2 regions of the Streptomyces sp. NPDC058257 genome follow, and region 2 is predicted to be linked to the other one. Evidence: riboswitches for the same ligand, from Rfam matches in the RefSeq annotation. Region 2 holds a riboswitch; the other holds the start of a gene.
What was found. A riboswitch is a leader RNA that binds a small molecule or an ion and turns the genes downstream of it on or off. The one in region 2 is predicted to bind S-adenosylmethionine.
Positions count from the first base shown of each region.

Region 1: another riboswitch for S-adenosylmethionine. It lies ahead of ACFVXC_RS27125 (aminotransferase class V-fold PLP-dependent enzyme); the one in region 2 lies ahead of thrC (threonine synthase).

Region 1 covers NZ_JBHVXJ010000012.1:185,894-190,078, reverse strand. Annotated here, with positions in the region: gene ACFVXC_RS27145 (rhomboid family intramembrane serine protease) at 1-10, shown strand, start outside; gene ACFVXC_RS27140 (Lrp/AsnC family transcriptional regulator) at 48-329, shown strand; gene ACFVXC_RS27135 (small secreted hydrophilic protein) at 462-713, shown strand; gene ACFVXC_RS27130 (hypothetical protein) at 700-870, shown strand; gene ACFVXC_RS27125 (aminotransferase class V-fold PLP-dependent enzyme) at 822-2,195, opposite strand; SAM riboswitch class IV at 2,376-2,492, opposite strand; gene trpD (anthranilate phosphoribosyltransferase) at 2,589-3,653, opposite strand; gene ACFVXC_RS27115 (cytochrome bc complex cytochrome b subunit) at 3,817-4,185, opposite strand, start outside.
Region 2 covers NZ_JBHVXJ010000004.1:467,240-471,424, reverse strand. Annotated here, with positions in the region: gene ACFVXC_RS14570 (trehalose-6-phosphate synthase) at 1-558, opposite strand, end outside; gene ACFVXC_RS14565 (hypothetical protein) at 670-1,179, opposite strand; gene ACFVXC_RS14560 (glucosyl-3-phosphoglycerate synthase) at 1,293-2,237, opposite strand; SAM riboswitch class I at 2,405-2,539, shown strand; gene thrC (threonine synthase) at 2,557-3,879, shown strand; gene ACFVXC_RS14550 (MoaD/ThiS family protein) at 3,992-4,185, shown strand, end outside.

The DNA.
Region 1 (4,185 bases), on a different contig from region 2:
GCTAGAGTGAAGCAGCCAGCACCCGTCATCGAGGGAGACAGTCAGCCGTGATCACCGCGATCGTGCTCATCAAGACCAGCGTGGACCGGATCCCGGAGATCGCCGAGTCGATCGCCGCCCTCGACTGCGTCAGCGAGGTCTTCTCCGTGACCGGCACGTACGACCTGATCGCCATGGTGCGTGTCGCGCACCACGACGACCTGGCCGACGTCATCCCCGGCAAGATCAGCAAGATCCCGGGTGTGGAGGGCACGGACACACATGTCGCGTTCCGCACGTACTCGCAGCACGACCTCGAAGCGGCGTTCGCCATCGGCCTCGACTCCTGAGCCTCGCCCGGCACTTGTCGCCGGGCGCCAGATGAGGGTTTCTTCATCCGCCGCTCATACTGCTGACGCACCGCGCCCCGCACGCTCGCTGTCAGGGTCTTCTCCCACCGCACGGCTGCCCTGGCCGCCGTCGTGGCGATACCCCTCGGCATCGCCGCCACCAGCTACGCCCTGACCGACAGCCCCGAGCCGCCCAACGTGCCGCCCAAGGTGGAGCTGGAGAGCGGTTCGCCCTTCACGAAACCCTCATCGCCCCGGCCGACGCCGAGCGACGAGACGGTGTCGCCGCCCCCGGTCAGCGAGAACCCCTCGGACGACGACGGCAGCGACAACGATGACGACCGGGGCGACAACGACGACGACGGCCCCGGTGACGACGGCTGAGTCGGCGCGCCGCTGGGTCTCCGCCCGCGTCCGCATCCTGCTGTGGCTCCTCTTCGTGATGGCCGTCGCGCTCGCCGCGGTGGCCGCCGCCAAGGGACGGACCAAGGCTCAGGCGGCCGTGGTGTCCGGCACGCAGCGGCCTTCCTCCGTGCGGTAGTTCCAGCGCGCGCCGTCCGCCACCAGCTCCTTCACGGCGCGCACGAAACGCTCCACGTGCTCGTCGGGGGTGCCCGCGCCGAAGCTCACACGGATCGCGTTCAGCGACTTCTCGCCGGGCGCGGCCTCGGGGGCACCGCACTCGCCCTGGGTCTGCGGGTCGCTGCCGAGCAGGGTGCGCACCAGCGGGTGGGCGCAGAAGAGGCCGTCGCGTACGCCGATTCCGTACTCGGCGGAGAGCGCGGCGGCGAAGTGCGAGCTGTTCCAGCCCTCGACGACGAAGGAGATGACGCCGACGCGCGGCGCGTCGTCGCCGAAGAGCGAGAGCACCTTCACTGCGGGCACATCGGCGAGGCCCTCCCGCACCTTCGCGATGAGGTGGCGCTCGCGGGCGACGAGCTCGTCGAAGCCCGCCTCGGTCAGCGCCTTGCAGGCGGCGGCGATCGAGTACACGCCGATGACGTTCGGCGAACCGGCCTCGTGCCGCGCGGCGGTGTCGTGCCACTCCACGTCCACACCGCCGTCCGTACGCCGCGCGACCTTGCGCGAGGCGCCGCCGCCCGCGAGGTAGGGCTCGGCCGCCCGCAGCCAGTCGGAGCGGCCCGCGAGGACGCCCGAGCCGAAGGGCGCGTACAGCTTGTGACCGGAGAAGGCGACCCAGTCGACGTCGAGGTCGTCGATGGAGACGGGGTGGTGCGGCGCGAGCTGCGCGGCGTCCAGGACGATGCGGGCGCCGTGCGCGTGGGCGGCGGCGGCGAGCTCCTTGACCGGCCACAGCTCACCGGTGACGTTCGAGGCGCCGGTCACGCAGACCAGGGCGGGCCCGTAGGGATCGCGGTCGGCGAGGGCGCGCTCCAGGGTCTCGACGGCCTGCTCGGAGGTGCGCGGGGCGTTCAGGTACGTCACGCGGGCGTCGCGCCACGGAAGGAGCGAGGCGTGGTGCTCGGTCTCGAAGACGAAGACCTGGCAGTTCGCGGGCAGGGCGGCGGCGAGCAGGTTCAGCGAGTCGGTGGTCGAGCGCGTGAAGACGACCTGGTCGTCCTCGCGGCAGCCGAGGAACTCGGCGACGGTGACGCGGCTGTTCTCGAAGAGGTCGGTGGAGAGCTGCGAGAGGTACCCGGCGCCCCGGTGCACGCTGCCGTAGTACGGCGCGTACGCGGCCACGTCGTCCCACACGCGCTGCAGGGCCGGGGCGCTCGCCGCGTAGTCGAGCGCCGCGTAGGTCACTTCGCCGCCGGTGACGAGCGGCACGGTGACGTCACGGCCGAGGACGGGCAGCGGCTCGGCACAGACGGATCGGTCGGCGACAGCGGTGGGGACAGACATGGCGAACTCCCGTGGGAAGGCAGGCGAGTTCACTGCGAGGACGCACGTAGGGCGCCGCAGTGATGAAAGAAAAGGGGGTGCGGAAAAGGGGCCGGAAAGCCCTATCGCATTCGCTTGCTCACGAGACTGCTCCCTTGAGGACCAGGACCCCAGGGATACGACACTCATCGAGTGCGCAGGGGTCCGCGCTTGCCATACGCCTTGCTGCGTACGGCCTGGTCTTCACCCGGGGCACCCCGCCACGGACGGAGGGTTGCCGGACAGCGAGCCGGGGCCTAATCGCTGTCACTCATGACCTGCTCAGCATCTTGCCACACGATCTTCTCGGTGCACACCGCAGTCCGGGATCCGGACTGCGGTGTGCGCCACACTCACGCCGCACTCATGCCACGCTCACCTGTTGCTGGCCGCCACCCAGCGCTCCAGGGACCTCTTCGCGGCCCCGGAGTCGATCGACTCCGCCGCCCTGGCGATACCGGCGCCGATCTGCTCCACGAGGGTCCCCTCGCCCGGCGAGAGGGCCACCAGGGCCGCCGCCGTGTTGAGCAGCACGGCGTCCCGCACGGGGCCGCTCTCCCCGTCCAGGAGGCGCAGCGCCACCTCGGCGTTGTACGAGGCGTCAGCGCCCCGCAGCGCCTCCACGGGGACCAGGTCGATGCCGACGTCCCGCGGGTCGAACGCCTCCTCGCGCACGACGCCGTCCCGCACGACCCAGACCCGCGACGTCGCCGTGGTCGTCAGCTCGTCGAGCCCGTCGTCGCCGCGGAAGACGAGGGAGGAGTGCCCGCGCTCGGCGAATACCCCGGCCACGATGGGCGCCATCCGCGCGTCGGCGACCCCGACCGCCTGGGCCCGTACCTTGGCCGGATTGGTGAGCGGGCCCAGGGCGTTGAAGACGGTCCTGATCCCCAGCTGGCTGCGCGCCGCACCGGCGTGTCGCAGCGCCGGGTGGAACTTCACGGCGAAGCAGAAGGTGATCCCGGCTTCCTCGGCCACCTCGACGACCCGCTTCAGCGGCAGCTCCAGATTCACCCCGAGCTTCTCCAGGACGTCGGAGGCGCCCGAGGCACTGGAGGCGGCGCGGTTGCCGTGCTTGACGACCTTCGCACCCGCGCCGGCGGCCACGATCGCGGACATCGTGGAGATATTGACGGTCTTGGCCCCGTCGCCGCCGGTGCCGACGATGTCGACCGTCTGGCCCGGCACCTCGATCACATTGGCGTGTTCGTACATCGTGCGTACGAGGCCGGAGATCTCCTCCACGGTCTCGCCCTTGGCCCGCAGCGCGACCACGAAGCCCGCGATCTGCGCGTCGGAGGCCTCACCGCGCATGATGCGGTCCATGGCCCACGCCGTGTCATCGGTGCTCTGGTCGCGTCCCTCAAGAAGACCGTTCAGCACACCGGGCCAGGAACGGGCCGCCGCGGTGTTGCCTCCTGCGGGGGTCACAGCGCTCATCTGCCGCTCCTGGGTTCGTATAGGCGTAGGACAGGAACACCTTATCCAGCCCTGGGGACGGCAAAGAGCCCCGTCCATGCACTGGATGCATGGGACGGGGCTCTCGCCGTGGCGACCTTGTGGTCAGTACCTCAGTACCTCAGTACCTCAGAGCGTCAGGGGATCAGTGGTGGCCGTGGCCGCTCGTGATCTCCTTGTACTCCTCGGTGGTGGGCTTGGGGATCTGGTTGTCCTCCCCGTAGTAGCCCTTGGAGAGCTTGGCCCTGAGCTTCTGCGGCCCGCTCACCTTGCGCTCGACACCGTTCTCGTCGACCCCGGGGCCGATCTCGACCGGCGCGTACTGCTCGTGCGCGGTGAGCGTGTGCAGCTGCTCCTGGTCGAGCGGCTCGTGGACCTCGATGAACTCACCGTGCGGCAGGCGCTTGATGATGCCCGACTCGCGGCCGTGCAGGACCTTGTCCTTGTCGCGCCGCTGCAGACCCAGGCAGATCCGCTTGGTGGCGATGAAGGCGAGGACCGGTGCCACGAAGAA
Region 2 (4,185 bases):
CAGCATCCGGAAGTAGTCCACCGGCGCCCACGGCGTGTGTGAGAAGTGGCCGATGCGCAGGTCGGGGCGGAGTTCGCGCAGCATCCCCGGCACGAGGGCCAGGTGGTAGTCCTGGACGAGGACCGCCGCGCCCCCCGCGGCGCTCTCCGCGAGCGCCTCGGCGAAGGCCCGGTTGTAGGTCTCGTACGACGCCCACTGCGCCCGGAACTCCGGGCCGAAGGCCGGTTCGAGCGGCGTTTGGTACAGCATGTGGTGGACGAACCAGAGGACCGAGTTCGCGATGCCGTTGTACGCGTCGGCGTGCACCCGCGCGTCGATGTCGAGCATCCGCACCCCGGGCTCACCGACCCCGCGCCGCACGGCCTCCCGGTCACCGTCGCCCAGCGCCGCGCAGACCCACAGGGAGTCCCCGGCGGAGTCTCCGATCGCGCTGAGCCCGGAGACGAGTCCTCCGCCGCCCCGCTTGGCCGTCAGTTCTCCGTTCTCCTCCAGGGAGTACGTGACGGGGCCGCGGTTGGACGCGACGAGGATCTGGGCGGCGGCGTGCTCGGAGACCATGTGCCGAACCTAGCCCTTAGCGGGAGGGCTCAAACGTAGGGCCGGACCCTTGCGAGCCCGGCCGTATACGTTCAGGGAGCGGCGTCAAGGCCGATGTCGAGGCCTGCCCCGCTAGTCCCGCCTGCTCCTCGCCGCCGCCACCGCGAGCGCGCCGAGCACGCTCAGGGAGATCGCGAGGCCCGCGTACAGCATCGTGCCGGAGCCGCTGCCCGTGTCGGCCAGCTGACCCGGGCCGCTCGCCGCCGCCGGTCTCGCGGGATCGCCCTGCTGGTGCTGCGGGGCGGGCCGCGCCTGAACCCGCTGCCGCGTCGCGTGGACCGCCGAGGTGCACGGGTCGTCGCCGCCCCGGACGGACCGGGGGCAGTTGCTGCCCGGCGCCGTCACCGTGATCACCCGGATCGCGCCCGCGGTGCAGGACACCTCGCCGTCCGCGGGCGTCGTCGGGCAGCCCATGACCGTGTTGCCGATGGTCTTGAAGTCGCCGTAGAGGGATTCGTCGTAGCGCTTGGCGAAGGGATCGATCACATCCGCGGCGGCCGGTACGGCTGCGGCGCTCAGCGCGCCTGCCGCGAGACCGGCCGTGGCCATGGCCACGGCACCGACGCGTCGCGCGCTTCCCATGAACTGCCTGAGACGGGACTGCCTGAGACGGGACTGCCTGACGCTGAGCTGCCTGACCCGCATATGGACCCACATAAGTGGGGAATGTAGATAAAATGCCCGGTCTTGGATGGTTACGCCACGCGGCGGGCCGTGTACTCCGCGATGCCGGACATCGGCGGACGCTCCTCCGTGTCCACCGGATGGGTCCGCGGTTCGAACCCGTGCTCACCCCGCTCGAACTGGGTGAGCTCGGGGCGTACGTGATGACCGAGCGCGAGCCTGACCTGCGCCGTCCGGTAGATCGCCGCCGCCATCCTGCCGAGCGCCTGCCCGTCCTGGTGCCGGTGCCTGCGCACGCCGACGTCGACCTGCGCGAGCGCGTCGAGGCCCACGGTGTGCAGCGCGTCGACGAGCAGGCCGAGCTCCACCCCGTATCCGACGGGGAACGGCAGCCGTTCGAGGAGGGATCTGCGTGCCGCGTACTCGCCGCCCAACGGCTGGACGAACCCGGCCAGTTGGGGCCAGTGCATGTTGAGCAGCGGGCGCGCCATCAGCTCGGTGACCCGGCCGCCCTGACCCGCGGTCCCGGCGAGCGGGCGGTCGTACATCGCCTTCACGAAGTGCACGTCGGGCTCGGTCAGGAGCGGGCCCACGATCCCGGTGACGAAGTCCGCCGAGAACTCCTTCAGGTCCGCGTCGACGAACGCGACGATGTCACCGCCGGTCACCAGGAGCGAGCGCCACAGGACCTCGCCCTTGCCGGGTACGGCCGGGATGCGCGGCAGGATCTCGTCCCGGTGCACGACCCGCGCGCCCGCGTCGCGCGCGACCTCGGCCGTGCGGTCCCGCGAGCCGGAATCGATCACCACGAGCTCGTCGACGAGGGCGGCCTTCTCGATCAGCTCGCGGCGGATCACGGCGACGATCTCGCCGACCGTCTCCTCCTCGTCGAGCGCGGGCAGGACGACGCTCACCGAGGCTCCCGACGCTCGTTTGGCGGCGACGAGCGCGCTGAGCGGACGGTCGGCAACAGCCCAGGAACGCCTGGTCAGCCAGCGCTCGGCCTCTTCCAGCACGGGTGGTTCCTCCTGTGTGTGGCCTACATGTGATCCATCTCGCGGTTCGGACGACTATCTCAAGGGTCCAGGCCGTCGGTTACAGTCTTGAACAACGCGGATGACCATCGCATGTCGGGGGTCGACGCGTAACAAACGCCCCGGGCCCCTGAAGCCCGGCGCCATACCGCTCATCCAGAGGGGCAGAGGGATACGGCCCGTTGAAGCCCCGGCAACCATCCCGCCGACCGCGCATGCGAGGTCTCGGCGGGGAAGGTGCCAATTCCGTCTCGCGGTGAGATTCGCCGCGGGGAAGATGAGGAGAAAGGGCCTCGCCTCCATGGCTGCGCAGACTGTCGCAACGAACGACACCACCACCCCCTCCACCACGGCTTCCCGTAGTGGGTCCGTGGATCTCGGCCCCGCGTCCGGCCTCTCGTGCCGCGAGTGCGGCGAGCTCTACGCCCTCGGCCCGATCTTCGCCTGCCAGGCCTGTTTCGGCCCGCTCGAAGTCGCGTACGACCTGCCGACCGGTGACCCCGAGGCGCTGAGGAAGCAGATCGAGTCCGGCCCCGCCAACATCTGGCGCTACGCCCCGCTGCTGCCCGTCCCCGCGGACGTCGCCGAGAAGCCGAACATCAACCCCGGCTGGACCCAGCTCGTCAAGGCCGACAACCTCGCCCGTGAGCTCGGCGTCGAGCAGGGCAAGCTCTTCGTCAAGGACGACTCCGGGAACCCGACGCACTCCTTCAAGGACCGCGTCGTCGCGCAGGCCATCGAGGCGGCGCGCGCCTTCGGATTCACCACCCTCTCCTGCTCCTCCACCGGCAACCTCGCCGGTGCCGTGGGTGCCGCCGCGGCCCGCGCCGGCTTCCGCTCGTGCGTGTTCATCCCGCACGACCTGGAGCAGGGCAAGGTCGTCATGGCCGCGGTCTACGGCGGCGAGCTCGTCGGCATCGAGGGCAACTACGACGACGTGAACCGCTTCTGCTCCGAGCTCATCGGCGACCCGCTGGGCGAGGGCTGGGGCTTCGTCAACGTGAACCTGCGGCCGTACTACGGAGAGGGCTCCAAGACCCTCGCGTACGAGATCTGTGAGCAGCTCGGCTGGCAGCTGCCCGACCAGCTGGTCATCCCGATCGCGTCGGGCTCGCAGCTCACGAAGATCGACAAGGGCCTCAAGGAGCTCATCAAGCTGGGCCTCGTCGAGGACAAGCCCTACAAGATCTTCGGTGCGCAGGCCGAGGGCTGCTCGCCGGTGTCGACCGCCTTCAAGGCCGGGCACGACGTCGTACGCCCCCAGAAGCCGGACACCATCGCCAAGTCCCTCGCCATCGGCAACCCCGCCGACGGGCCGTACGTCCTGGACATCGCACGTCGCACGGGCGGCGCGGTGGAGGACGTGAACGACGAGCAGGTCGTGGACGCGATCAAGCTTCTCGCCCGCACGGAGGGGATCTTCGCGGAGACCGCGGGCGGGGTGACGGTGGGCGTCGCCAAGAAGCTGATCGAGGCGGGCCTCATCGACCCCACCCTGACCACGGTGGTCCTGAACACGGGTGACGGACTCAAGACCCTGGACGCTGTTGCCGAGACCTCTCAGGCGACGGCGACGATCAAGCCCAGCCTCGACGCGTTCCGCGCCGCGGGGCTCGCCGGTTAGTCGCCGTGGGGCCCGGCCGCCGTCGTCGGACGGCGGTCGTGGTCCGTCCTCGCGCAGTTCCCCGCGCCCTTTACGGGGCGCTTCCTCCCCCGTATATCAAGAGGTGAATCCCATGAGCGTCAACGTTCGCATTCCCACCATTCTCCGCACCTACACCGGCGGCAAGTCCGAGGTCGCCGCCGAGGGCGCCAACCTCTCCGAGGTCATCGCCGATCTTGAGGCCAAGCACGCCGGTATCGCGGCCCGTGTCCTCGACGACCAGGGCAAGCTGCGGCGCTTCGTGAACGTGTACGTGAACGACGACGA